DNA from 3 places in the Micromonospora sp. NPDC003944 genome. Region 3 is predicted to be linked to each of the others. Evidence: riboswitches for the same ligand, from Rfam matches in the RefSeq annotation. Region 3 holds a riboswitch; each other region holds the start of a gene.
What was found. A riboswitch is a leader RNA that binds a small molecule or an ion and turns the genes downstream of it on or off. The one in region 3 is predicted to bind cyclic di-AMP.
Positions count from the first base shown of each region.

Region 1: it holds a riboswitch for cyclic di-AMP, as region 3 does, so the genes downstream of both, ACWER9_RS22045 (coiled-coil domain-containing protein) here and ACWER9_RS02415 (coiled-coil domain-containing protein) in region 3, are expected to answer to the same signal.
Region 2: it holds a riboswitch for cyclic di-AMP, as region 3 does, so the genes downstream of both, ACWER9_RS05270 (NlpC/P60 family protein) here and ACWER9_RS02415 (coiled-coil domain-containing protein) in region 3, are expected to answer to the same signal.

Region 1 covers NZ_JBSGIV010000046.1:46,515-57,585, forward strand. The annotation lists gene ACWER9_RS22000 (hypothetical protein) at 19-210, opposite strand; gene ACWER9_RS22005 (lipoprotein) at 360-1,031, shown strand; gene ACWER9_RS22010 (glycoside hydrolase family 3 protein) at 1,047-2,786, opposite strand; gene ACWER9_RS22015 (DUF3145 domain-containing protein) at 2,883-3,374, opposite strand; gene ACWER9_RS22020 (hypothetical protein) at 3,683-4,012, shown strand; gene ACWER9_RS22025 (carbonic anhydrase) at 4,196-4,819, opposite strand; gene ACWER9_RS22030 (alpha/beta fold hydrolase) at 4,991-5,938, shown strand; gene ACWER9_RS22035 (HelD family protein) at 6,047-8,164, shown strand; gene ACWER9_RS22040 (cation diffusion facilitator family transporter) at 8,271-9,188, shown strand; cyclic di-AMP (ydaO/yuaA leader) riboswitch at 9,321-9,452, shown strand; gene ACWER9_RS22045 (coiled-coil domain-containing protein) at 9,458-10,522, shown strand; gene ACWER9_RS22050 (DUF2269 domain-containing protein) at 10,661-11,071, shown strand, end outside.
Region 2 covers NZ_JBSGIV010000007.1:67,310-73,645, reverse strand. The annotation lists gene ACWER9_RS05280 (C40 family peptidase) at 1-736, shown strand, start outside; gene ACWER9_RS05275 (N-acetylmuramoyl-L-alanine amidase) at 792-2,777, opposite strand; cyclic di-AMP (ydaO/yuaA leader) riboswitch at 3,012-3,147, shown strand; gene ACWER9_RS05270 (NlpC/P60 family protein) at 3,161-4,201, shown strand; gene dcd (dCTP deaminase) at 4,262-4,840, opposite strand; gene ACWER9_RS05260 (pyridoxamine 5'-phosphate oxidase family protein) at 4,937-5,494, shown strand; tRNA gene ACWER9_RS05255 (tRNA-Gly) at 5,739-5,812, shown strand.
Region 3 covers NZ_JBSGIV010000003.1:65,584-76,654, forward strand. The annotation lists gene ACWER9_RS02410 (carbonic anhydrase) at 86-823, shown strand; gene ACWER9_RS02415 (coiled-coil domain-containing protein) at 880-1,899, opposite strand; cyclic di-AMP (ydaO/yuaA leader) riboswitch at 1,904-2,034, opposite strand; gene ACWER9_RS02420 (YibE/F family protein) at 2,201-3,589, opposite strand; gene ACWER9_RS02425 (copper-translocating P-type ATPase) at 3,901-5,952, shown strand; gene ACWER9_RS02430 (metal-sensitive transcriptional regulator) at 5,959-6,255, opposite strand; gene ACWER9_RS02435 (heavy-metal-associated domain-containing protein) at 6,344-6,553, shown strand; gene ACWER9_RS02440 (hypothetical protein) at 6,567-7,529, shown strand; gene ACWER9_RS02445 (heavy metal translocating P-type ATPase) at 7,542-9,788, shown strand; gene ACWER9_RS02450 (CsbD family protein) at 9,863-10,036, shown strand; gene ACWER9_RS02455 (ArsR/SmtB family transcription factor) at 10,201-10,548, shown strand; gene ACWER9_RS02460 (hypothetical protein) at 10,545-10,814, shown strand; gene ACWER9_RS02465 (alpha/beta hydrolase) at 10,941-11,071, shown strand, end outside.

The DNA of each region.
Region 1 (11,071 bases), on a different contig from region 3:
GAGGGGCCCTTACGTCGTTCAGCCTCGGTTGCGCGGGTGCTGTTTCGCGGTGCGCTCGTTGCCGTGGCGGTAGTTGCCGGTCCAGCGGGCCATCACCAACTGCGGGTCGTCGTCGACCTCGGCGAGGAACTCCGCGGCCCGGGCACCGCGCAGCGTGCCGGCCACCCGCCCGTGGTGGGTGATCACCACGGTGCCGTCCGCCCGTTGCACGTGCCGAAATCCTGCTGCCGCTCCCATGCGGAAAGATTGTCAGAGCAGCCGAGGGCGGGGCGACCCGGTTTTCGTCGCCCCGAACGCGCTCGATTGACGTCGGAACACCGCACGGCTTAGATGGGCCGACTGAAGATCGACTGATGGGGATCACCACCGTGGACACTCGTACCCGTGTCGCCGTCTCGGCGGCGCTCACCCTCGGCCTCCTGGCCGGTTGCGGCGACGACGCCGCTCCCGCCGGGCCCGCGGCCGGCGGCCCGGCCCCGCAGGCCACGGGCGAGCCCTGGTACGACGAGCTGACGTCGGCCTCGCCCGGTGGCACGACTGGCGGCGCGGGCTCCCCCTGCCCGGTACCGGTGTCGTTTCCGCTTGCCGATGGATGGACGGCGAAGGCGATCGAGCCGCCCAAGGGCGAGTTGGCCGAACTGGTCGGCGAGACGCTCACCAAGCGCGGCGGCACCACGGTGCGCTGCGAGGTGGACGGCCGGCAGGCCGGCGGCGGATTCCTGCGGGTCTGGGCGGCGGACACGCCGAGCATCGCTCCGCGCGCCGCACTCGAGGGCTTCGCGGCAGGGGCCGGCGAGACGGTACGAGGTCAGCAGTTCCGCGACCTGCGCGCCGGCAGCTTCGACGTCACCGAGATGACCTGGCTCGCCACCAGTCCGTTGACCGAGGAGGAGTCGCGGAACTGGGCGCTTGCCGTCCAGTCGGCGGGGCAGACACTTGTCTTCGCGGTCAACGAGGGGCTGATCACCGAACGGGCCGACGTGCTGCCGGCGTACCGACTCGCGGTGCGCGGGCTCGCGGCCGCCGGCTGAGGTCAGCCCCGGCGGTCAGCTCTTGGCGGCGCAGGTCGTGGCGGGCAGGCCGGGTACCGCGACCGGGGACTGGCCGCCCGGCCGGGCCTTGCCGGCGAGCACGGCGGCCAGGGCGGTCATCGACGCCCGACTGGAGGAGTACGTGGCGAGCAGTGTCGGTGACGTCGCGTCGGCGAGCACGTACGGGGTGTCCATGGCGACCGTGACGGCCGCGTCAGGGCGCAGGTCGCTCTTGCCGTCGCCGTAGCCCACCAGGTGCACGATCGTGCCGCCGCTGGGCTTGACCTGCACCCCGGCGGCTTTCAGCGCGGCGGTGAGGGTGGCCCGGGTGCCGTCCCGACCGCCGGACGAGGTGACGGTGACCGGCCCGCGTGCCACCTTCTCGCAGGCGCCCCGCAGGACGGTGACGGCAGCGGCGGCGAGCGCGTCCGCCGCCGCGCGGTGCCCCGGGGTGTCGAGCGTGGACATCTGCGCCGCCGGCAGCTCCGCGAGCCGGAACTTCATGGTCAGCACCCGGGTGACCGCCTCGACCAGTCGGGTCCGGGGCAGCGACCCGCCGCGCAGCGCGGCGAGCAGCCCGTCGTACGCCTGACCGACGTTCGGGGTCATCAGGATGAGGTCGTTACCGGCGTTGAGCGCCCGGACCGCCGCCTCGCCGGGAGCCCAGCGCTTCGCCGGCGGCATGTTCATCCCATCGGTGATCACCAGGCCCTTGAAGCCGAGTTGGCCGCGCAGCACATCGGTGAGCAGCTTGTGCGAGAAGGTCGCCGGGGTTCCCGGGTCGATCGCGCGCGCGTCCAGGTGACCGGACATCACGGCCATCGCGCCCGCGTCCATCCCGGCGGTGAACGGCGGCCACGCGCCACTCTGCAACGCCGCGGCGGACTGGGTGAGCACCGGAAGGTCCTTGTGCGAGTCGTCGGCGCTGTGGCCGTGCCCCGGGAAGTGCTTCAGGGTGGCGGCCACCCCGACCGCCTGGAGGCCACGGACCGCGCCGCTCACCTGCGCGGCGGCCCGCTTCGGGTCGGTGCCGTACGACCGGGACCCGATCACGGTGCTGCGGGTGGCCAGCACGTCGGCCACCGGAGCGAAGTCGATGTTGATCCCCATCGCGGCCAACTCGGTGCCGGCGGCCCGCCAGGCTGCCTCGGTGAGCTTCGGGTCACCGGCCGCGCCGGCGGCGAGGGCGCTGGGCAGCACGGTGACCCCGTCGGTGACGCGGGTGACGACGCCGTACTCCTGGTCGGTGCCGATCAGCAGCGGCGCGGAACCGGCGGCGAGCCGACCGGCGGCGCTGCGCAGCCCGGTGGTGAGGTCGTGCACCTGCTTCGGGCTGTCGACGTTCGTGGTCTCCTGGTTGCCCTTGGTCGGGTCGTCGGCGCTGAAGCCGACAAGGATCAGGCCACCCAGGCGGTACTTGGCGATCATGTCGGCGGGGGTGTCGACCCCGGCGAGGGCCTGGTTACCGGCCGCCGAGCCGGCGGAGACCTTCGTTGCCGAGTCGCCGTAGGCGTACGGCATCAGCACCTGGCCGACCAGATCCTCGTCGGAAAGCGTCGCGACCAGCGCGGCGGCGCGACTGGCGGGGTCGCCGGCCGGCGGCGCGGCCGGAACGCTCGGGCCGGCGGACGGGGCGGCCGGGCTGGGCGTCGGCGCGGGGCGGGGCGACCCGCCCGAGCATCCGGAGACGAGCAGGGCGGTCAGGGTGGCGGCAGCGACAGAGGCGCGCCACGGGCGATTCGACACGCCGCCCATCCCACCAGTTCCCCCTTATCGGGGCAACTTGACCTTACCGCCCGCACGCTGCGTCGGCGCCGGGCGTGCACGTCGCCGGCGCGCGGACCCGTCGGCTCAGCCGACCCGGGTGAGCAACGTCACCGGCGCACCGTCGCCGGCGTACCGGTACGGCTCCAGGTCGGCGTCCCACGCCGTGCCGAGTGCCTTGTCGAGGGCGTGCGCCAGCGCCTCCGGGGCCCGGGACGCCGCCATCAGCGCCCGGAGTCGGTCCTCGCCGAGCTGGATGTCGCCGGCCACGCCGACAGTTGCCCGGAACAGGCCCCGGGCCGGCACGTACATGAAGCGCTCACCATCGACGCCTGAACTCGGCTCCTCGGTGACCTCGAAACGGATCATGGGCCACTGCCGTAGGGCAGCAGCCAGCTCGGCGCCCGTCCCCGGACGACCGGTCCACCCGCACTCGGCCCGGCGTGCGCCGGGGTCGACGGGCTGAGCCGTCCACTGCAGGTTGACCGGCGCGGCTAGGACGCGCGCGATCGCCCACTCGACGTGCGAGCACACGGCGAGTGGGGTCGAGTGGACGTATACGACGCCACGCGTTGGCACGGTGACCTCCCGGAGAGCGAGGTGCGTCTTCCCCTACGACCTCGTCCACCCAGGTGGCTGCTGCAACACATGATGACTCCTGTGACAGGTGGTGCGCCAGGGAATCGGAAAAAACGCCGGGTGGAATAGCCGGACGGGTGGTCGCCGTTGCCTCTCAGGACACCGCGACGACCAGCATGATGTCGTGGTCCTGTACAGTTCCACCGGCGGCTTATGCCGCGTTACACCTTCGCGGGCCGAGTCAACTGCGACCCGCACACAGCCCCCGGACGTCCAGTCCTCCCGTACGTCTTGCAAGGAGTACCTCCGTGGCGAGCAACACCTCTAAGACCGCGCGCGCGTCCGTCCGGGCCGGCCAGGCTGGCCAGGGTGGCGCCCTCAGCGTGCTGGGCGAGTTCAAGTACCTCATCCCGCTCAACGGCGGCAAGCACGCCTACGTGCGGAACCTGACCAACGGCAAGACCGCGCACCTGCGCACGGACTCCGACGCCTTCGTCGAGGAGATCCGCGTTCTGGCCGCCGCCGGCCACGCCGCCAAGATCCGGGCGGAGATCAACAACCTGGCTGCCACCCACCCGGGTGACGGCTGGGAGGCCACCGAGAAGCGCCTGGTCGCGGCCGGCGTCTTCGAGGGCTGAGCCCTCCCCCACCGCACCAACCGAACCGCCCGTCGGGAGTTCCCGGCGGGCGGTTTCGCGTGCGCGAGGATCGACTTCGTCGATCATGGACTTGTGGTGCCCGGCTTGGAGTCATCCAGGCCGGTTTGTCACCCACCACAACTCCATGATCGACCGACGGGGACGGCCCTCGGGCCGGGCAGGTCAGCCCGGATCGAGCAGGGCGACCTCGCCGGTGGCCAGGTCGTAGAGGCCACCGACCACGGCCACCCGGCCGACGGCCACCGGCCCGGCCAGCAGGTCGTCCTGGCGCAGGGTGCGCACCGTGCGCCGGACGTGCCGACGGATCGCCAGCGGCAGCACCGCCGGATCGTCGAGCCCCACGTCGGTCACCGCCGGAGCGATCTCGTCCACCAGGTGCGCCAGCGACCCCCCGGGGCGCTGCCCGGCACGCAGCGCCTGCACCGTGGCATCCACCGCGCCGCACCGCTCGTGACCGAGGACCATCACCAGCGGTACGCCGAGCTGGCCGACCACGTACTCGATCGAGCCGCAGACCGCGCGATCGAGCACGTGCCCGCCGGTACGGATCACGCAGATCGCGCCGAAGGTCTGGTCGAAGATCGCCTCCAGGGGCACCCGGGAGTCGATGCACCCGAGCACCACGGCGTACGGCTGCTGGTCGCCGGAGGCAGCGGCGGCGGCCGTGACGTCGTGCCCGTGCACCGGCTGGCCGCTGACGAACCGCCGATTGCCGGCGAGCAGGTCGGCCAGCGCGGCACGAGGTGTACCGCCGGCCTGTCGCCCCTGCCCCGACGTCGCGCCCATGGGCGCTCCCGACGACCCCATGCCGTTCAGCTTGACCCGCCGCCGTTCCGCACGGGCGAGGTCGGGAATGTTCGCTGCGGCGCGATTGGCGTGGTGTCATGGCGGGTAGCCGGTGTTACCGACGGGTATCCGAGGTGCTGGTGGTACCGGGCGGTCCTGGGGGAGGTGGCGATGCCCGAGCGGTTCGAGGTCGGCCTGCCGGACGGCGTACGGCTCAACGTCGAGGTGACGGGTCCGACGGACGCCCAGGTCACCGCCATTCTGCTGCACGGCTGGACGCTCGACGGGCGATCCTGGCACCGGCAGGTCGACGCCCTCACCGCGGCGTCGTTCGGCGGTGCGGTGCGGGTGGTCACCTACGACGCGCGCGGGCACGGCCGGTCCAGCTGCATGGCACTGCGTACGGCGACCCTGGCCCAGTTGGGCGACGACCTGGCCACGCTCATCGACGCCGTGGCACCGAGCGGCCCGGTGGTGCTGGTCGGGCACTCGATGGGCGGAATGACGGTCATGGAGTACGCGCACCGCCACCCCGCGCACTTCGCCGCCCGTACCGCCGGTCTGGTCTTCGTCTCGACCACCGCCGAGGGGCACACGCACACCGTCTACGGGCTCTCGCCGAGGATCGCCCGGTTGATCCGGCTGGCCGAGACGACCGGCGCCGGCGTGCTGGCCCGGTGTGGCTCGTGGCGGGCGCCCCGGGCGCTGCTGAACGCGCTGCAACCGAGCATCCGGTGGATGCTCTTCGGTGACCGCTGCGAGCCGGCCGACATCCGCCTGGTGACGTCGGCGGTGGCGCGGGCCTCGCTGCGCTCGATCGGCGGTTTCCGCGCCTCCATCGGCACCCAGCACCGACTGGACACCCTCGCCGCGTTGGCCCACCTGCCGGCCGCCGCCCTGGTCGGCGACCGGGATCGGCTGACCCCACCGCCGTGCGCCGAGTCGATCGCGGCGGCTCTGCCGGCCACCGAGCTGACCGTCTGCACGGGTGCCGGGCACATGCTGATGATGGAGCGCCCGGACGAGGTCAACGCCGCGCTCACCGGCGTGCTGCGGCAGGTGCTCGCCGAATCGCCGCCGAATCACCGCGACGCGAGCCCCGCCGGAACGGGTGCCTGAGCACGTTCGCGCACCTCGGGCGCACCGCGCCGGGCTCGGGGCCGTACCCTTCTGCGGTTGGCCCGCGCGGTTCCCGCCGCCTGCCGGCGACCTCTGAAGGAGCGTGCGTTGACCGACCAGACCGGCCTGGAGCAGGAGATCGCCGTCGAGCAACGACACCTCGACCGGGTGTACGCCCGACTTGCCGAGCTGCGGCAGTCGGCCGTCCGCGCCGAACGCGACGGCTACCGGATGGCCCGGGTGGGCACGTTCGGCGCCCTGGTCGAACGCGACGCGATGGTCTTCCACGCGGCGCAGCGGCGGCACACCCTGGACGCCGAGCACGAGGGGCTGGTCTTCGGCCGGCTGGACCTGCGCGACCGCCAGGTGCTGCACGTCGGGCGGCTCGGCATCCGCGACGAGGACGCCGTCACGCTTGTCGTCGACTGGCGCGCGCCGGCCGCCGCCGCGTTCTACCAGGCCACCCCGGCGCAGCCGCTGGACGTGGTGCGCCGGCGCACCATCCAGTCCCGTGCCGAACGGGTCACCCGGATCGAGGACGACCTGCTGGACCCGACCGCCGCCCCGGAGGGGATGACCGTCGTCGGCGACGGCGCGTTGCTCGCCACTCTGTCCAAGGCCACCGGCCGGGGCATGCGCGACATCGTGGCGACCATCCAGCGGGAGCAGGACGAGGCGATCCGCTCGCCCGGCTCCGGGGTGACGATCGTCGCCGGCGGCCCCGGCACCGGCAAGACCGCCGTCGCCCTGCACCGGGCCGCGTTCCTGCTCTACAGCGACCGCAGCCGCTACGCGGGGGGCGGCATCCTGGTGGTCGGCCCGTCGTCGGTCTTCGTCGAGTACATCGGCTCGGTGCTGCCGTCGCTCGGTGAGGACACCGCGACCCTGCACTCGCTCGGCACCCTCTTTCCGGGGATGCCCGCCACCCGCCCCGACCCGCCCGAGGTGGCGGCGGTGAAGGGCTCGCTGCGGATGCGTCGGGTGCTCGAACGGGCAGCCCGCGACGCGGTTCCGGGCGGCCCGGGTGAGCTGCGGCTGCTCTACCGGGGCACGCTGCTGCGGCTGGACCGGGCCGCGTTGGACCGGATCCGGGACCGCGCGTTGCACCGCGGCGCGCGACGCAACGAGGTGCGCCGGGCCGGCTTCGACGGGGTGTTCGCCGCGCTCTGGGCCCAGGCGCGTGAGCTGAGCAGCGGTCGGCTGCCGGAGCAACCGGCCTTCGAGGCGGAGATCGCCGAACGGTCGGACTTCCGGGAGTTCCTCAAGGCGTGGTGGCCCCGGCTGCACCCCCGGCACGTGCTCGGCTGGCTGGCGCAGCCGGAGCGGCTGCGCCGCTACGCCGGGGGCATCCTCTCCTCGGCGGAGATCCGGCTACTCAACGCCGCGTACCGGACCCTGGACTCGGCCGGGCTGACCATCGCCGACGTGGCACTGCTGGACGAACTGGACGCGCTGCTCGGCAAGCCCGCGCAGGCGGCCCGCCCGAAACGCGATCCGTTCCAGCTCGCCGGTGGGGTCCGCGAGCTGAGCACCTTCGGCGAACGGCAGCGGGCCGCCCGCGCGGCGGCCCGGGAGCGCCCGGAGGACTACCGGGACTACGCGCACGTGGTCGTGGACGAGGCGCAGGACGTCTCGCCGATGCAGTGGCGGATGATCGGCCGGCGCGGCCGGCTGGCCTCCTGGACCGTGGTGGGCGACCCCGCGCAGACCGCGTGGACCGGCGATCCGGAGGAGCTGACCCGGGCCCGCGACCAGGCGCTGGGCCGGCGCAAGCGACACGACTTCACGCTCACCACGAACTACCGCAACTCGGCGGAGATCTTCGCGGTGGCGGCGGCGGAGATCCGTCGGCTCTACCCCGACCTGCCGCTGCCGACCGCCGTGCGCTCCACCGGAGTCGCGCCGGTCGAGCTGGTGGTGCCCGCGACGGGGTTGGAGACCGCGACCGTGGAGGCCGCCGCCGGCCTGCTGGCCGAGGTGGAGGGCACGGTCGGGGTGATCACGCCGGTCCCCCGCCGCGACGAGGTCGCCGGGTGGCTCGGCGCGCTCGGCGCGCCGAGGTTGCAGGTGGTGACCAGCCTGGAGGCCAAGGGCATGGAGTACGACGGGGTCGTGCTTGTCGCCCCGAGCGAGATCCGGGCGGATCCGGGCGCCGGGGTACGCACCCTGTACGTGGCGCTCTCCCGGGCCACCCAGCGCCTCACCACCATCGACCCGACCGGCTGACGTGTGCGGACTGCCGCCGGCGGGAGGCCCGGCACGTACACTTGCACACATAGCGATGTGAACATACATTTGACCGGGTCCCGATCGGCGGCGGAAGGTGATTCTCGTGGGCGCAGGTCATGACCACCACCACGGGTCCGTCGCCAATGCCGCACATCAACACCGGGGTCGGCTCTGGGCGGCGTTCGGCCTGCTCGCCACCCTGATGGTGGTCGAGGCGGTGGTGGCCCTGCGCACCGGCTCGCTCGCCCTGCTCTCCGACGCCGGGCACATGTTCACCGACGTGCTCGGCATCGGGATGGCGCTGGCCGCGATCACGGCGACCCGGCGGGCCACCGGCGACCCGCAGCGCACCTTCGGGCTCTACCGACTCGAGGTGCTCGCCGCCCTTGCCAACGCCGTCCTGCTCTCCGGTGTCGCCATCTACGTGGTGATCGAGGCCATCCGCCGCTTCGGCGACCCACACGAGATCATCACCGGGCCGATGCTCGTGGTGGCCGTGCTCGGTCTGCTCGCCAACATCGCCGCCTTCGCCCTGCTGCGCGCCGGGGCACGGGAGAGCATCAACCTCCAGGGCGCCTACCTGGAGGTGCTCGGCGACCTGCTCGGCTCGGTCGGCGTCATCGGCGCGGCACTGCTCATCATGGTCACCGACTGGTGGTGGGCAGACCCACTGGTCGCCGTCGCCATCGGCGTGTTCATCCTGCCGCGCACCTGGCGGCTGGCCCGCGCCGCCATCCGCATCCTGGTGCAGGCCGCCCCGGAGCACCTCCAGGTGACCGCCGTGCACGACCGGCTGGCCGCCGTCCCCGGCGTGGTCGAGGTGCACGACCTGCACGTCTGGACGCTCACCTCGGGCATGGACGTGGCCTCCGCACACCTGACGATGGAGCCCGGCGCGGAGGTCGGCGCGGTGCTCACCGCGGCGCGTACCGCCCTGCACGACGACTTCCGCATCGAGCACGCGACGTTGCAGATCGAGCCCGGTGCGGCATCCGGCGCGTGTGGCTCCATCGAATGGTGAAGAACTCTTCACGACCGCGCCCTGATTTTCCGTGGTGACGCACGCACCGTCCGTCACATCGGCTGCAGCAGCCCCACCTGCCCCGGTAGGCTCGGTCCCGGCCTCCACCAGGCGGCGCCCTCCCGGCGCCGGTGGTGGTCGCCGCCTAATCGCCCACCTGGGCGAACCGGGGAACCATGTTCCTGGGGTGCATCCGCGTCAGCGGTAGGGATCTTCCGTCCCGAACCCGTCAGCTAACCCGGTCGGCGGCTGACGGAAGGACATGCGCAGTGGCACCAGCACGACCACCCGCCGCCCGACTGGCGGCCCTGATCGTCGCGATGTTCGCCCTCGGCGTCGCGCTCCCGGCCGGCACCGCCTCGGCCGCTCCCCCGACCGGCCTGCGGGCCGCCGCACCCGACTCCGACGAGGAGGGCGGCACCCCTGCGTTGCGCGCCCAACTGGAGGCGGCGAGCAAGGGCTACCTGGACGCCAAGCGCGCCCTGGACACCTCGATACAACGACAGCAGCAGCTGACCACCCAGCTGAAGACCACCGAGGTCGAGATCGAGCAGCGCACCGGCAAGGTCGGCGAGATCGCCGAGGTGGCGTACCGCACCGGGCGGCTCGGCGCGATGTCGGCGCTGCTCAACAGCAACACCCCGGAAGGCTTCATGGACCGGGCGGCCGCGCTGGACGCGGTGGCCGCCAACGAGGACCGGGTGCTGCGCGACCTGCTGGACAGCAAGGACAAGGGCAACCGCACCCGGGTCGCGCTGAACGGCGAGATCAACGAACAGCGCAAGCAGGTCGCGGTGATGGCCAAGCGCAAGGAACAGGCCGAACGGGCGCTGACCGTGGCCACCGCACCCAAGCCGCAGACCGCCTCCGACAGCGACTCCAACCGCGGCACCTCCACCGCCAACGCGAAGCCTGCGCCCCGCAACTCCGACGGCTCCTGGCCCTCGGAGTCGTGCAGCGTCAACGACCCCACGCCGGCCAACGGCTGCATCACCCCGCGCACCCTGCACGCGCTCAACCAGGCCAAGGCCGCGGGCTTCACCAGGTACGTCTCGTGCCACCGCCCCAGCGGCTCCGGTGAGCACCCCAAGGGCCGGGCCTGCGACTTCGCGGCACAGAAGAACGGCTTCGGCGGGAACGCCACCGGCGGCGACAAGACGTACGGCAACAACCTGGCCGCCTACTTCATCCGCAACGCCGACCGGCTCGCCGTGCTCTACGTGATCTGGTACAGGCAGATCTGGCTGCCCAGCAGCGGGTGGAAGTCGTACAGCGGGGCGCACGGCACCCCGTCCACCGACCACACCAACCACGTACACCTGTCGGTCTACTGACTTACCCCTGGTGATGCCTGTGTGTCATCGTGACGCACAGGCATCACCAGGGTCCGGCCCGGACTACGTCGCCGGGCGTACCCCCGGTGTCGTCTCTCGTCGGACGAACCGGCCGGGGTCGGCGGGCACCATCGCGGTATGCCTCGGATCCGACCCACCACCCGCAAGGCGCTGCTCACCCTGCACCTCGTCACCTCGCTCGGCTGGCTGGGCACCGACCTGGTGCTGCTCACCCTCGGCATCGCCGTGCAGCGGGGCGCCGACCCGGCGGTGGTCTACCCGGTCACGGCCCTGGTCGGCACGGTGCTGTTCGCACCGCTGAGCGTCCTGGTCTGGCTGATCGGAGTCGCCAGCTCGCTGCTCACCCCGTGGGGCCTGCTGCGCCACCGCTGGGTGCTGGTGAAGCTCGTGCTCACCACCGTGATGGTCGGCCTCGTGCTGTTCCTGCTCACCCCGAACCTGCGCCACGCCGGAGCGGTCGGCGCCGCCCTGCCCGCACACGACCGCGCAGACCTGGTCATCGCGCCGGCGGTGTCGACCAGCCTGATG
Region 2 (6,336 bases), on a different contig from region 3:
GAAGATCGAGCCGCTGGCGCTGCAGAGCGAGTTGGCGCTCAACCGGGTCGGCGACCTCGCCTCCCGCTACTACATCTCGGGCCCGTCGCACGACATCGGCGCGCTGCTCGTCAGCGCCAAGCCGGACACGCTCACCGAGCAGCTCACCATCCTCGACCGGCTCGCTTCGCAGGAGCGCAAGGAGGTCGAGGGTGTGCTGGCCGTGCGGGCCAAGTACGACGGCGAGAAGCAGAAGCTGGACGCCCTGATCGTCACCCAGACCAAGCAGCAGAACGATCTGGCGGCCAAGAAGAAGCAGATCGACGCGGAGATCAAGCAGCTCGAGGCGTCGATGCCCAAGACCACCGTGGTGACCGCGGCCTGCCCGACCATCAACGGAGTGGTCAGCGCGGCGGCCCGTACCGCGATCAGGACCGCCTGCGGCAAGGTCGGCAAGCCGTACGTCTGGGGTGCCACCGGGCCGAACTCGTTCGACTGCTCGGGGTTGACCCAGTTCGCCTACAAGGCGGCCGGCATCTACCTCACCCACCACACCGGTGACCAGTGGAACGAGGGCAAGGCCGTCTCGCGGGCCGATGCTCGCCCCGGTGACCTGGTCTTCTTCTTCTCCGGCCTGAGTCATGTCGGGTTGTACCTCGGCAACAACAAGATGGTGCACGCACCACGTGCCGGCAAACCGGTGCAGGTTTCAAGCATCACCACCATGCCGATCGCCGGGTTCCGTAGACCCGGCTGATCCACCTCGCGCGACACCACGGCCCCCGGTCACCGACCGGGGGCCGTCGTGGTTTTCAACGGGGCGCGCCCACCGGCGACGGCAGCAACTGCACGTCGGCGAGGTCGACGTACATGATCCGGTGGCCGAACTGGATCTGCGCGTAGCGGTTCTTGCCACGGATCACCGTCCAGTCGCCGGGCGACGAGCCGTCGAACGTGCTGGCCCGGTAGTACTCGCCGGCCAGCACCGCGCCGACGGCGTACCGCTGCCCGGCGGCCAGGGTGTACTGCAGTGGCGAGATCGCCTGGTAGGGCACCCCGTCGGGGTACGCCGACTGTTCCGGGTATGCCCGTCCGTAGACCGGAATCGTGGTTCGGCCGGGCTTCGGCGTGGCCACCACGCCGACGGTCCAGCTGGCGGTCGGCGCGGACGCCGGGTTGTGGAACCAGGCCCGCTGCCCGAGGTACCAGATCGCGGTCCAGTCGCCCTGCCGTCCGGCCAGCGCGTACGTCTGCCCGGCGGATGCCCGGGCCCCGTGGTCCGACACGGCCATCGTGTTCGGGGTGCCGTCCGGGCGCAGCGCGATGTCGTTGACGAGCGGCGCGTCCGCCGACGGTGCGCTGTGCAGGACCACCGCCGAGGAGCCACGCGGCGCGCAGGGCACGCCCGCGGTCACGCAGCCGGTGAACGCCGGCCGGTTGGTGGCGTGATCAGGGTCGATCCGGACCAACCCGGTGGCCGGGGTGCCGGTGTCGAGTCGAGGGGCGTGCAGCAGGTCGAAGTAGTGCGTCCAGTCCCAGTACGGGCCCGGGTCCCAGTGCATTCCCCGCACTGTCGAGGCGACGGTGCCGGGCACGTTGTCGTGGCCGATGATGTGCTGGCGGTCCAGTGGAATGCCCAGCCGCAGCGCCAGGTGCCGTACCAGCTTCGCCGAGGTCCGGTACATCGCCTCGGTGTACCAGGTGCCCTGCGCCGCGAAGCCCTCGTGTTCCAGCCCGATCGCCTTCGCGTTGACGTACCAGTTGCCGGCGTGCCAGCCGACGTCCTTCGTCCTGACGTGCTGGGCGATGTGCCCGTCGACCGAGCGCAGCGAGTAGTGCCAGCTCACGTAGGTCGGGTCCTGGACGAGTTGCAGGGTCGTCGCCCAACTCGCCTCGGTGTCGTGGATCACGATGTACTCGATCTTCTGCCGCGCGGGCCGGTCGGAGAGGTCGTGGTTGCCGTAGTCCCCGTCGCCGCCGAACGCCTCGTAGGGTGCCGGAATCCACTCGCAGGAGATGGTGCGTGGGCACTCCACCCCGTCCGGGCGGGCCAGTCGGCGCAGGCCCAGCCGGTCCAACCAGGAACGCTCGGGCCGCACCGCGCGGGCCGGCAGGGTGATCCGCTGCCCGTCGTCGGTCACCCGGGACTCGCCCGCGCCGATGGTGGTGAACACCTCGTCGGCGAAGGCCGCGGCGGCGTCGGCGCTGTCCGCGCCGGAGTAGCGGGCCACCGCGCCGTACCAGGCCGCCGGGTCGGTGCCGGCACCGACCGGCGCGCCGAGATCCCTCTGGTACGCGCTGAGCAGCGCAGCCCCACCCCGGATGTTGAGGCCCGTGTCGGTGCGCAGTGCCTCGGGGGCGGCACCGGTGAGCGCGGCGGCGGCGTCCACGGTCTGCAAGGCGGCGGCGGCCGGCGCGGGAGCCTCGGCCGGGCGGGGGGCGGGCACCCGGGCGGCACGGGAGTCGTCGCCGCGGGGGTCCTCGGCGCCGGCGTCGTGGTGACCGCGTCCGGGTAGGGCGGCCACGTGCCGCGCGTCGGTCAGGTGCATCGGGCCGTAGCCGCCACTGGTGCTCGGTGTGCCGGCATTGGTGTCCCAGCGCGACTCCAGGTAGGAGACGCCGAGCAGCACGACGCTCGGTACGCCGTACTCGGTCGCCGCCGCGACGTACTGCTGCTGGCGGGTGGTGGTGGGCGCGGCGGCGGCCGGGCCGACGGTGAGCGGCACCGTGGTCGCGGCGGCGACCACGGTGGCGGCGAGCAGCGCTCGCCCGCCGGTCGACAGGGTTGGATGGTGCATCGAACCCCCTAGATTCTCGCGGAGTGCGGTCAGCTCACCATCGCGCCGCCCGGAGGTTGCGTCAATACCTTTCCATCTATCGAACTATTCGGAAGAAATCCTTCACGCACTTTCGGTGACCTCGTCCAATCGGTACGGAGTGTCACGGGCGCGCGGGTTGCGGATCGGTAACAAGCGTCTCTACTCTGGTCATTCGTCGGCCCGACAGCAGCTCCGCTCAGCCCGGGCGGTAACGGACCGACACCGCCGAGTCGTTTCCGAGCGAACCGGGGACCCAGGTCCCTCGGGGTGAATCCGCAGCCACTGCGGTAGGGCGCCGACTTCCCGCCCGAACCCGTCAGCTAACCCGGTAGGCGGTCAGGAAGAAGGAGTACGGAACCCCGGTGGCACTCCATGCCCCGCGGCCGTCGTCCGAACGGTCGGCAACAGCCGGCCCGGCGACGATCGTGCCGCGCCCACGCTGGTCCCGCTTCACCACCGCTCTCGCCGCGCTGGCCGGCATCGCCGTCGTCCTGACCGGCAGTGCCACGGCGGCCCACGCCGACCCGTCCGTCGCCGAGATCGAGCGCCAGATCGACGCCGACTGGAACAAGCTCGAACCGATCATCGAACGGCACAACGCCACCCGCACCGACCTCGCCGCGAAGCGCAAGCAGGCCGACGCGCTGGCCGCCCGGATCACCCCGCTGGAGCGGCAGGTCGACGCCGCGATGGACAAGGTCAGTGCCCTGGCCGTACGCGCCTACAAGGGTGAGAACGTCTCGACCGTCAACGCGGTGCTGGGCAGCCGGTCGCCAAGCGAGGTGGTCGGCCAGCTCGAGATGCTCGACCGCTTCGCGCACAACCAGCAGAAGGACGTACGCCAGGTGGCCGACCTGCGCGACCAGCTGGCCGCGCAGAAGGCGCCACTGGACGAGATGGTGGCCCAACTGACCCGCACCGAAGCGCAGTTGGCGGCGAAGAAGAAGCAGATCAACGAAGAGATCGACCGCCTACAGAAGCTGCGCCTCAAGGTGTACGGCAGCGGCGGTGGCGGTCCGCTGCGCCCGGCACCCTGCCCGGGCAGTTACCCCGGCGGCGGCGCGGGCACCGCGGTCAAGTTCGCCTGCGCCCAGATCGGCAAGCCCTACGTCTGGGGTGCCGAGGGTCCCAACTCGTACGACTGCTCGGGGCTGATGCTCGCCGCCTGGGCCAAGGCCGGCGTGTCGTTGCCGCACAACGCCGCCGCGCAGAGCCGCGTCACGAAGAACGTCAGCAGGGGTGACCTGCGCCCCGGTGATCTGGTCTTCTACTACAGCGACATCCACCACGTCGGCATGTACGTCGGCGGCGGCTGGGTGGTGCACGCCTCGCAGGCAGGTCAACCGGTCAAGATGAAGAAGGTCGACGACGGCCCGATCCACAGCTACGGACGCCCCGGCTGACCCCGGGTGACCGAAGGGCCCGTCGCGATCCGTCGCGGCGGGCCCTCGTCGTCTCCGGCCCTAGCGGGTCGGCCAGGTGCGCCAGTGTTGCCAGGCGCGGCTGGGCGTGGGCCCCCGCTGGCCCTGGTAGCGCGAGCCGTAGACCACCGAGCCGTACGGGTGCTCGGCCGGCGAGGAGAGCCGGAAGATGCAGAGCTGCCCGATCTTCATGCCCGGCCACAGGGTGATCGGCAGGTTCGCCACGTTCGAGAGCTCGAGCGTCACGTGACCGGAGAAGCCCGGGTCGATGAAACCGGCGGTGGAGTGCGTGAGCAGCCCGAGTCGGCCCAGCGAGCTCTTGCCCTCCAGTCGGCCCGCGAGCTGGTCACCAAGCGAGATGACCTCGAGCGTCGAGGCGAGCACGAACTCCCCCGGGTGCAGCACGAACGGCTCGCCGTCGGGGACCTCGACCACAGACGTCAGGTCGTCCTGCTGCATGGCAGGGTCGATGTGGGTGTAGAGGTGGTTGTTGAAGACCCGGAACAGCCGGTCGAGTCGGACGTCGATGCTGGAGGGTTGGACCAGGGTTGGCTCGAACGGCTCCAGGCCCAGCGTGCCGGCCTTGATCTCGGAGACCAGGTCGCGGTCGGAGAGCAGCATCGGACAACCATAGCCTTCCCCTAGGCGGCCGGATTCGGTGCCGGTGACCAGCGCGTCGAGGTCGCTGCTCGTACATTTGTTCGATAGAATGCCCACATGGCTTCCTGGTCCGAATTCGCCGCCGACGAGCCCCGACTCGCCGACGGGATCCGCGTTCTCCTTCAGCAGTACGGGCCGGGCTTCGGCTACCTGGCCACGGTCCGTGCCGACGGCGGGCCCCGCGTCCATCCGGTCTCCCCGGTCATCACCGCCGAGGGGCTGTTCTGCTTCATCATCGACTCTCCCAAGCGCCGTGACCTCGAACGTGACGGCCGCTACGCGCTGCACTCGTTCCCCGCGGAGGAGAGCGACGACGAGGCGTACGTGGCGGGGCGCGCCCGTCCGGTCACCGACCCCGCGCGAATCGCGCGACTGGCGCAGGGTGCCCGGGCCGAGCCGCAGGTCGACTGGCGGCTCTTCGAGTTCACCGTCGACGTGGCGATGCTCACCCGCCGCGAGCAGCACATCGCCGGCATTCCGGGCCTCGCGTCGGGCCAGCCGGCCGTCCGGGTCTGGCTCGACCCAAACGCCCCGTCGGCGGTGGCCACCCCACTTGCCGTTCCGCCGGCGCGCCCGACCCGCCTCAGCCGTGACGTCCAGTGCACCGCCGCCTGACCACGCCCCGGAAGACCATCGGCGCCGGCTCCGTCGTAACGGAGCCGGCGCCCCCGTCGCCCGCCGGGGGTGATCAACTCGGCTTCGGTGATGTCGGGGGGTCCCGGCGCCTCGGATGCCCCACCTTCCAGGAAACCGAGTGGATCAACCAGCCCAAGCCGGGCGGAGCGGTACGCGCGCAGCTGTGGCCGGCGGGGGTGCCTGGGTGCAGAGGCTCGACGACTCGGGTACAGTGGTGCCGCCTGCGGGTGTAGTTCAATGGCAGAACATCAGCTTCCCAAGCTGACAGTGCGGGTTCGATTCCCGTCACCCGCTCCACGTACGGAAGCCCTGGCCAGGACACGTGTCCCGCCAGGGCTTCCGTGGTTCTAGGTCATGCTGAAACAGAGACGGGCCATTAGCGGGCCATTGCGGCACGCCGAGTCGGGTCGGGTGTCCCGGGCGAGGCAGCGGGGGCGCGCAACGTTGTGGTGGTCAGCTCCAGAGTGAGGCTCATCCGAGACCGACAGATTGGAAGCCCGCCGTTGACTGATGCAGCGCCACCCGCTCCAGGACCTGAACCGACGCCGGACACCCTGGGTGTAGGCGGCGACCAGGCGGACACTCTCTACATTTTCGTGGTCTGCACGGATCGGGGCCAACACAGGCGACGTGTACTTACCATCACCCGCGTTCATCCCGACGGCACGGGCGGCATGAGTTCAGCTCTTGATTGGTTCGCTCCGCCGATGGGTGACGAGGCGACGCCGAGAAGTCTTATGGGGAGAGACTCCTACATCTTCAGGTGCCCGTCTTGTAGTCGAACACCACAGATCAATCGAGCGAAGTGGTGGAACCTCGTC
Region 3 (11,071 bases):
GACGGTGGAGCACGAGCCAGCGCCCGCCGCCCGGCCGGCGGAAAGCCGGCTTGAGCAGGTCGAACGCGTGGAGACGAGGTGCGGGATGAGTCATACCGGGAGCTCCGGCGGTCAGCCGGGTTCGCAGCGGACCACCGACCGGGCGTCCGCGCCAAGCGAGCCCATCCAGGCGTACGCCGAGCTGGTCGCCGGCAACCGCCGCTTCGTCGATGGCGCTCCCCGCCACCCCAACCAGGATGCCGGGCACCGAGCAGCCGTGGCCGACGGGCAACACCCGTTCGCGGCGATCGTCGGCTGCTCCGACTCGCGGTTGGCCGCCGAGATCATCTTTGACCGTGGGCTGGGTGACCTGTTCGTGGTGCGCACGGCCGGCCACACCGCAGGCCCCGAGGTGCTCGGCAGCGTCGAGTACGCGGTGACCGTGCTCGGCACTCCGCTGGTCGTGGTGCTCGGGCACGACTCGTGCGGCGCGGTGCAGGCCGCCCGGGAGTCCGCCGCGACGGGTACCGCACCGAGTGGCCACCTGCGCGCGGTGGTCGACGCCGTGCTGCCCAGCCTGCGCCGGGCCGAGGCCGAGGGCGTGGACGACATCGACGGCATCGTCGACATCCACATCGCACAGACCGTCGAGACGCTGCTCGAGCAGTCGCCGGTGCTTGCCGACGAGGTGGCGCGGGGGCGGTGCGCGGTGGTGGGGGTGTCCTACCGGCTGGCCGCCGGAGCGGTGCGCCCGGTGGCCGCCGTGCCGGCCGGCTTCGCGACCGGGGACGCCCCGGCCGGATCGCCGGAGTCGACCGACCCGGCTGCGGCTGCCGCCGTCTGACGCGTCGAGGGCCGCTCCGCGTCACGCGGAACGGCCCTCGACGGGGATCGTGCGGGTCAGAGCAGCGACATGTGTACGTGGTCGGTGTGGTTCGACGGCCCGCTGTACGAACTCCAACCGGTGGCCGGGAACCAGATCTGCCGGTTCCAGATCACGTAGTAGATACCGAGCCGGTCGGCGTTACGGATGAGGAACGCGGCGACGTTGTTGCCGTACGTCCGGGTGTCGTTGTTGTGCCACGGGGAGAAGCCGCTCTTCTGGAGCGACCAGTCGCAGGCGCGGCCCTTCGGGTGCTCCCACGGCCCGCCGGGGCGGTAGCAGCCGACGAACCGGTTGAAGCCGGCCGCCTTGACCTCCTTGTACGCGTGCAGCGTGCGCGGAGTGACGCAGCCGGAGGTGGTGGGGTCGTTCTCGCTGCACGACTGTGGCTTCCAGTCACCGTCGGCCGTGCGACCCGGGCCGATCTTCGCGACCTTGGAGGTGGCGTCCACCAGGCCGCCGGTGAAGCCCTTCCCGCCGACGAGGGAGAGCGCCTTGTCGGCCTCGCTCTTCCGCTTCGCCATCAGGGCGGTCTGCTTCTGCTGCTCGCGGACCTCGGTGTCGAGCGCCAGCTTGGCCTGCTCGGCGCGGGCCCTCACCTCGTTGACCTCGGAGAGCTTCTTCTCGTTGACCATGTTCATCTCGTCGAGCATCCCGGCACGCCGGACGAACGAGTCGGGGGCGTCGCTCTCCAGCAGCATCGCGACCGCGCCGATCCGGCCGGTCCGGTACGCCTGGGCGGCGATCTGCCCGACCTGCGGGGCCAGCGCGTCCAGGTCGGCCTTGGCCCGGTCGACCTCCGCGGCCAACTCGCCCTGCCGCTTCTTGGACTTGTCCAGCTTGGACTTGGCGGCGGAGTAGTCGCGGTTGGCCTGCTCGATGACGTCGTTGAGCAGCTTGGGCTCGCCGTCCTCCTCGTGCCCGGACGGTGTGGGGTTCGCCGGGGCGGCGTGCGCCGGGAACGGCCCGGCGAACACGGTGAGTGCGGCGATCACGGCCACCACGGGTGTCATCCAGCGGCGTAGGGGTGCCGTCACAATGTTCCCTTCCGTCGACCGCCGACCGGGTTAGCTGACGGGTTCGGGGCGGAAGTGGCCCCTACCGCTGACGCGGATTCACCCCAGGTACCTGGGTCCCCGGCTCGCCGGTTGGCGATTGGGCGGTGGCACCGCAGGCGCCGCTTCGCGCCTTCATCGGTAACCGGCAGCGAGGTTACCCGAGAGTCGACCGGGTGAGCTACGCCTGGATGCCGACCAAATGCGTCATTTCGCCATAGCGTTGAGTGACCAGTGACGCGGTTCTCAGGGTGGATGCCCGATCTGGTCACGCTGAGGAGTGTCACCATGCCGTATCCGTGCTCCTGTTCGACTCCGGCCACCTGTCGGTGGCCTGGGATGGGGGTGCGGTCCGCGGCTGGTCCGGCTCGTCGGAGCCGGCCGTTCGCGGTGAGCTGAGTGCGGCAAGTGCCTCGGTGCGGTCCGGCTGGGGTCGCGAGGCGGGAGCGTCGGTGGGCCGCGTGGCGTCGGTGGACGGCGTGGTGTCGGTGCGCCCGGCGGCGGTCACCACCGCGGCCAGCCCGGTGGTCAGTGGCACGGCGGCGATCAGGCCGAGGGTGGCGACCGCGCTGCGGACGATCTCCTGTGCCAGGAACTCGCTTGTGAGGATCTGCCCGATCGGCCGCGAGTCGGCGGTGAGCAGGAGCAGCAGGGGCAGCGACGCGCCCGCGTACGCCAGCACGATGGTGTTGACAGTGGAGGCGATGTGGGCTCGACCGACCCGGGTGGCGGCCGTGTAGAGCTGCAGCCGGGACAGCCCTGGATTGGCGTTCGCCAGCTCGGTGACGGTGGCGGCCTGGGTGACCGTCACGTCGTCGAGCACCCCGAGGGATCCGATGATGATTCCGGCGAGCAGCAGACCGTGCAGGTCGACGTCGCCCTGGAACATCGACAGGGTGGTGGCGTCCTCGCTGCCGAAGCCGGTGAGGTGGGTCGCGGCCGTGGCGATGGTGGCGAGCACGCCGGTCAGCACCAGACTGCCCAGGGTGCCGAGCACCGCGACCGAGGTCTGTGCGGAGATTCCGTGCGTCAGGTAGAGCACCACGAACATGATCAGGGCCGCGCCGACCACCGCCACCAGCAGTGGTGACTTGCCGGCGCCGATGCCCGGCAGCACGAAGGTGAGCAGGATTGCGAAGCTGGCGGCCAGGCCGGCGAGCGCGGCGAGACCTCGCCAGCGACCGAACGCGACGATCGCGGCCGCGAAGACCACCGCCAGCCACACCATCGGTGTGCCACGTTGGTGCTCGGCGATGTTCCAGTTGCTCGTGGTGGGGTCGACCGGGTCGGCCAGTTCGACCAGGATGACCTCGTCGCCGACCTCGACCCGGGGTGCGCCCGGCCCGTCGGGCACCGGCGTCCGTACCTCCTGCCCGGCGGCCGGCCCGTCGTCCACCCGGACGTCGACCGTGCCACACCGCCCCTCGCCGACCCGAGGGCTGCCCTCGGGGGCCGACGGTGTCTGCGGGCACGGCTCGCTCACCACCCGGGTGACCGTGCCGGCGTAGCGCGGCACATCCGCGCCGCCACCGCTCTGCGGTGACTCGCCCCGCGGCCAGAGCAGCGCTGCGGCGAGCACGGTGGCGACGAAGAGGGGCACCACGGTCACGACGAGGATCCGTCGCACCCTCGGTGGGGCGGACGGAGCGGAGTGTGTGTGGTCGGCGGCCAAGGTGGAACTCCCAACGATCCGGTGCGGGGTACGGGTCAGCGGGCCGGGCGGTTCACCGTTTCGGCGGAAACGCGGCGGACGGCGGGGCGGATCGCTGCCTGACGACCGCCTGATCACTCACGGTCAGCGCTCGGCCGGGTCGGCCGAAGGCGACGCCACGTCGGAGCGGCGCCGGTGACCGACTGTGCAGCGGCATACGGAGGGCCATCGTGGGAGATGCTAGCCAGCCCACCCGGGGGTTGCAGGTCGTGGCGGAGTGTCGGGTGGCCGATCCGACCGCGTGACGGTCGGCAAACCGGCATGTTGGAGCCATGCCCGCTCCGTCACCGCCGGACCCCGACCACCCGCACCCCGCCGGACCCGTGCCGCACGACAAGCACGCCGGGCACGATCCGGCGATGTTCCGCCGTCGGTTCTGCTTCTGCCTGGTGTTGACCGTCCCGGTGGTGCTGACGAGTCACCTCGTGTCGGACCAGCTCAACCTGCCCGGGGACGGCGTCCCCGGTCGGTCCTGGGTGGGCCCGGTGCTCGGCTCGGTGGTGTTCTGGTGGGGCGGTTGGCCGTTCCTGGTCGGTGCGGTCCGGGAGGTGCGGGACCGGGCGCCCGGGATGATGCTGCTTGTCGCGATGGCGATCACCGTCGCCTACACCGCGTCCCTGGCGACCAGCGTCGGTGCCTTCGACCTGGACTTCTGGTGGGAGTTGGCTGCGCTTGTCACCATCATGCTGCTCGGGCACTGGCAGGAGATGAAGGCCATCGGGCAGGCCCGGGGGGCTTTGTCGGCGCTGGCCGCGCTGTTGCCGGACGAGGCCGAGCGGGTGGCGGCGGACGGGCGGGTCGAGGCGGTGCCGGTGACCGGTCTGCGGATCGGTGACGTGGTGCTGGTCCGGCCGGGAGGTCGGGTGCCGGCCGACGGTCGGGTCGTCGACGGCGGCGCCGAGCTGGACGAGTCGATGATCACCGGCGAGTCGCGACCTGTCGCCCGGAGGGCGGGCGACCGGGTGGTGGCCGGCACCGTCGCCACCGACTCGGCGATCCGGGTACGCGTCGAGGTGTTGGGTGAGCAGACCGCCCTCGCCGGCATCCAGCGGATGGTCGCGCAGGCCCAGGGTTCCGCTGGACGGGCCCAACTGTTGGCCGACAGGTTCGCCGCCGCGCTCTTCTACCTGGCCAGCGGCACCGCCGTGCTGACCGTGCTGGTCTGGACCGCTCTCGGTCGACCGGACGAGGCGGTGGTCCGTGCGGTCACCGTCCTGGTGATCGCCTGTCCGCACGCGCTGGGTCTCGCCATTCCGCTTGTCGTCGCGCTCTCCACCGCGCTCGCCGCGCGCTCCGGGATCCTGGTCAAGGACCGGTTGGCCCTGGAGCGGATGCGGACCGTCGGCGCGGTGCTCTTCGACAAGACCGGCACGCTGACCCGGGGCGAGCACGGGGTGACCGATGTGGTGACGGCGCCCGGCGTCGAGCGCGACGAGGTGCTGCGGATCGCGGCGGGCGTCGAGTCGGACAGCGAACACCCGTTGGCCCGGGCGATCGTGGCGGCGGCAGGGCGCGCCGGCCCCGCTCGGGCCGTCGGTTTCCGGTCGCTGCCGGGTCGCGGTGTGCGGGCGGCAATCGACGGTACGGAGTACGCGGTGGGCGGGCCGGCGCTGCTGCGGGAGCTGGGCCTTTCACTCCCGGAGCAGGTGCGGGCCGCGACCGGGCGGTGGTCGACGCGAGGTGCCGCGGTGCTGTACCTGGTGCGGATGCCGGAGACCGTGCTCGGCGCGTTCGCGTTGACCGACGAGGTGCGGCCCGAGGCCCGGCGCGCGCTCGACGAGTTGCGGGCCGAGGGGGTCCGCACCATAGCGATGATCACTGGTGACGCGCGGCCGGTGGCCGAGGCGGTCGCTGCGGACCTCGGTTTCCGACCCGGCGTCGACGAGGTCTTCGCCGAGGTGCTGCCGGCGGAGAAGGACGACCGGGTGGCCGAACTCCAGCGGCGGGGGTTGGTCGTGGCAATGGTCGGCGACGGGGTGAACGACGCGCCGGCGCTGGCCCGGGCGGACGTGGGCATCGCGATCGGCGCGGGCACCGACGTGGCGATCGAGTCGGCCGCGGTGGTGCTGGCGTCCTCGGACCCGCGCGGGGTGGGGGCCGTGGTCCGGCTGTCCCGGGCGTCGTACCGGAAGATGCGACAGAACCTGGCCTGGGCGGCCGGCTACAACGTGGTGGCGCTGCCGCTGGCCGCCGGAGTGCTGGCCTGGGCGGGTGTGGCGTTGAGCCCGGCGCTGGCCGCGGTGCTGATGTCGGCGTCCACGATCGTGGTGGCGCTCAACGCGCAGTTGCTGCGCATGGTTCGTCTCGACCCGGCGTCGGAGTGAGGCTGGTCAGCCGCGCTTCATGAGCCGTCCGACCGCCGCCATCATCTCGGTGGCCATCTCGTCGGCCCGACCCTCGGCGGCACCCTCGTGCATGCAGTGCCGGGCGTGCCCGTCGAGCAGTCCGAGGGCCACCTTGTCCAGGGCGGCCTGGATTGCGGAGATCTGGGTGAGCACGTCGATGCAGTAGCGGTCGTCGTCGACCATCTTCTCGATCCCCCGGACCTGCCCCTCGACGCGGCGGAGCCGCGCGAGCAGCTGGTCCTTGCTTGCGGTGTATCCGCGGATGGGAGTGGGTGCGGTCATGTCGGCAAGGATAGCGTACCCCCAGGGGGTATGGTACGTTCGCTTCCGGTGGGATACCCCCACCCGGTACAGGTAAGGGAGTCATTCGATGGTCAACACGACGTACCAGGTGCAGGGCATGACCTGTGGGCACTGCGTCAGCGCGGTGAGCGCCGAGGTCGGCGCCATCGAGGGCGTGCGGGACGTCCAGGTCGACCTCGCGGCCGGCCGGGTCACCGTCAGCAGCGACCAGCCGCTGGACACCGCGGTCGTCCGGGCCGCCGTCGACGAGGCCGGCTACGACCTCGTCGACGCGTGATCGGAGGGCCGGCGTGCGTACGGTGACGAGACTTGCCGGGTTCGCCGCCGGTCTGGTGGCGGTCTTCGGCGTGACCTACGGGATCGGTCGGGTCGTCGACCCCGCCCCGGTCGCCGAGAGCCGGCACGACGACACCGCCACCCCGACGACGGGCGAGCCGAGCGGAACGGCCGACCGGCTCCCCGGCGGCCTGCTCGTCTCCGAGCGCGGCTACACCCTCGAACCGCTCGACGCCCCGGCCGGTGAGTTCGCCTTCCGGGTCGCCGGCCCGGACGGTCGCCCGGTCACCAGGTACGAGGTGGCCCACGACAAGCAGATGCACCTGATCGTCGCCCGACGGGACCTCTCCGGCTTCCGCCACGTGCACCCCGAGTTGGCCCCGGACGGCACCTGGCGGGTCGACAGCCCGCTCGCCGGCCCCGGGCAGTGGCGGGCGTTCGCCGACTTCACGCCCACCGGGGGTGAGCCGCTGACCCTCGGCGTGGACGTGACCGTCCGCGGCGAGCTGACCGAGCGGCAGTTGCCCGCACCGGCGACAAGCACCACCGTCGACGGCTACACGGTCACCCTGGCCGGCGCGCCGCAGCCCGGCCGTACGTCGTCGCTGACCCTGACCGTCAGCCGGGACGGGCAGCCGGTCACCGACCTGGAGCCCTACCTGGGCGCGTACGGGCACCTGGTGGCGCTGCGTCGGGGCGATCTGGCCTACCTGCACGTGCACCCGGACGGGACGCCGGGCGACGGTCGTACCCGGCCCGGCCCGGCCGTCACGTTCCTCGCCGACGTCCCCTCGGCCGGCACTTACCGGCTCTACCTCGACTTCAAACACGGCGGGCGGGTGCGCACCGCCGAGTTCACGGTGGTCGCCGGCGCTGCCACGACCGGAGACGTCGCCACCCCGAGCGGAGCAACCCCGAGCGGACCCGCACCGACGGGTGGGGCCGACCACGGCACCCCCGGGCACGGACACGACTGACGGGACCAGACGATGACCACCACCAGCAGACCCCTGCCCGAGGCGCCGAACCGGATCGAACTGGCGATCGGCGGGATGACCTGCGCCGCCTGCGCCGCCCGTATCGAGAAGAAGCTCAACCGGATGGACGGGGTGAGCGCCACCGTCAACTACGCCACCGAGAAGGCGACCGTCCGGTACGCCGACGGCGTCACGCCGGACGACCTCATCGTCACCGTGCAGAAGACCGGTTACACGGCGGCGCTGCCGGCCCCGCCCAGCGCGGAGCCTCCGGCGGACCCGTTGCGGGGCCCGCGTACCCGACTCTGGGTCTCGGTGGCCCTGAGCGTGCCGGTGGTCCTGCTGGCCATGGTCCCGGCCTGGCAGTTCGACTACTGGCAGTGGCTGTCGCTGACCCTCGCCGCCCCGGTGGTGGTCTGGGGTGGGTTGCCGTTCCACCGGGCCGCCTGGACCAACCTGCGGCACGGCGCGGCCACCATGGACACGCTGGTGTCGCTCGGCACCCTGGCCGCGTTCGGCTGGTCGCTCTGGGCGCTCTTCCTCGGTGACGCGGGGATGCCCGGGATGACGCACCCGTTCCGCTTCGACATCACCCGGACCGACGGCGCCGGCAACATCTACCTGGAGGCGGCGGCCGGGGTCACCGTGTTCATCCTGGCCGGACGCTACTTCGAGGCCCGGTCCAAGCGCACCGCAGGCGCCGCCCTGCGCGCCCTGCTCGACCTCGGCGCCAAGGACGTGGTGGTGCTGCGCGACGGCGTGGAGACCCCGATCCCGGTGGACCGGCTCGCCGTCGGCGACCGCTTCGTGGTCCGCCCCGGCGAGAAGATCGCGACCGACGGGGTGGTCGACGAGGGCACCTCCGCCGTCGACGCCAGCATGCTCACCGGTGAGTCGGTGCCGGTCGAGGTCGCCCCGGGTGACGGCGTGGTCGGCGCCACGATCAACGCGGGTGGGCGACTGATCGTCACCGCGACCCGGGTCGGCGCGGACACCCAGCTCGCCCGGATGGCCGCGCTGGTCGAGCAGGCGCAGAGCGGCAAGGCAGCCGTGCAGCGGCTCGCCGACCGGATCTCCGGTGTCTTCGTGCCGATCGTCATCACCCTCGCCGTCGGCACGCTCGGCTGTTGGCTCGGCACCGGGGCCGGCCCCACCGCCGCGTTCACCGCCGCCGTGGCCGTGCTGATCATCGCCTGCCCGTGCGCGCTCGGTCTGGCCACCCCGACCGCGCTGCTTGTCGGCACCGGTCGGGGCGCCCAGCTCGGAGTGCTGATCAAGGGGCCGGAGGCGTTGGAGTCGACCCGCCGGGTGGACACCGTGGTGCTCGACAAGACCGGCACCGTGACGACCGGCCGGATGACCCTGGTGGACGTCGTGCCGGCGAGCGGTGTGGACCGGGCCGAACTGCTCCGGCTCGCCGGTGCCGTGGAGGCCGGCTCCGAGCATCCGATCGCCCGTGCGGTCGCCGCCGGTGCCACCGAGGCGGGCACGCTGCCCCCGGTGACCGCCTTCGGCAACCTCGAAGGGCTGGGGGTGACCGGCACGGTCGACGGGCGGGCCGTGCTCGTCGGTCGGGTGCGGCTGCTGCGCGAGCGTGACATCGACGTACCGCCGGAGGTCGAGTGGGCCGTGCGCGACGCGGAGGCCGCCGGCCGTACGGCGATCGTCGCCGGCTGGGACGGACGGGCCCGCGGCGTGCTCGCGGTCGCGGACGTGGTCCGGCCGAGCAGTCGGGCGGCGGTGACCCGGCTGCGCGGGCTGGGGCTGACGCCGGTCCTGCTGACCGGCGACAACACCACTGTGGCACGCGCGGTCGCCGCCGAGGTGGGCGTCGACGAGGTGGTCGCCGAGGTGCTGCCGGCCGGGAAGGTCGACGTGATCAAGCGGCTCCAGGCCGAGGGGCGGTCGGTGGCGATGGTCGGTGACGGGGTCAACGACGCCCCGGCGCTGGCCCAGGCCGATCTGGGGCTGGCCATGGGCACCGGCACCGACGTGGCGATCGAGGCGGCCGACCTCACCCTCGTCCGGGGCGACCTGGACGCCGCGGTGGACGCCATCCGGTTGTCCCGTCGCACCCTCGGCATCATCCGGGGCAACCTGTTCTGGGCGTTCGGCTACAACGTGGCGGCCCTGCCGTTGGCCGCCGCCGGGCTGCTCAACCCCATGATCGCCGGCGCCACGATGGCGCTGTCATCGGTCTTCGTGGTGGCCAACAGCCTGCGGCTGCGGCGCTTCCGTTCGGCCGTCGCCGATCTGTGACGACGGTAATGGTTGGACCGGCGACGGCGGGGGTACCTCTGTGGTCGTAGCGACGCTTGCAATGGAGGTTGGCAATGGGTTTCGATGACAAGATCAACAACGCCACCGAGGACGCGACCGGCAAGCTGAAGGAAGGCGCCGGTCGGGCCACCGACAACGAGCAGCTGGAGGCGGAGGGTCGCGCCGACCAGTCGACCGCCAAGCTCAAGCAGGCGGGCGAGAAGATCAAGGACGCCTTCAAGAGCTGACGTACGACGTAACCCGCACGCCGGGCCGGTGATCATCACCGGCCCGGCGTGCTGTGTGTCCGGCCCCCTAGCGGCGACCCTGAGATGCCCCCGATTCCGCTTCCGTCGCGTACCGCCACACCACGACACCTGCTAACTTTCGTTGGCATGTGCAAGGGCTGGTTATGAGCAGCGCTCCACCGCCGACCGGCGACGACCTGGTCCGGGTGCTTGCCACCCTGGCCAACCCGCACCGGTTGCGGGTCGTCGCCGCGTTGGCCCGCGAGCGTGCGTACGTCAGCGGGCTGGCCCGGCAACTGGGCATCAGCCGAGCGCTGTTGCAGGTCCACCTACGGAAGTTGGCGGCGGCCGGGCTGGTCACCGCCCGCCTGGAGTTGTCGGAGGACGGGAAGGCCATGAACTACTACGAGGTGGAGCCGTTCGTGCTCACACTCACCCCCGCGGTCATCGCGGCGGCCGTCGATACGCTGACCGTGCCCGACTCGGGCGAGCAGCCGGGGGCGCAGCGATGAGCGAGCACGACTGGACCGAGGTGGTCGGCGCCATCGGCGTCTTCGCCCTGCTGATCAGCGTGTTCACGGTGAGCGTCGTGCAGCTCGCCAAGACGCGGCGGGCCCGGTACGAGACGACCCGCGCCGACGACTACCGCCGGCTCGCCGAGACTGCCGCTCAGGCCCAGGCGGAGAACGCCCGACTGCTCGCGGCGATGGACGGCCGGCTGGGCGGGATGGAGACCCGGATGACCACGCTCGAACGCGTCCTGCGTGAGGTCGACTGACCCGGGCGGACGGGAGAGGCCCCGGGCCGTCGAGCGGCTACTCGACGGCCCGGGTGGAAGCAGCATCACCTCGCCCGATGGGCGAGTTTCACCGGCAACGCTCCTTCGAGGAGAGGACAGCACCTCATGCTGCGCGTACGCAAATCCGCAGTCGGCTGGGCGGTCGCCCTGGCCCTCACGGCCGCCGGCCTGACCCCGGCGAGCCCGGCAGCCGCCCGAGCACAGCCCGCTCCGACGATCGACTGGCGGCCCTGCGC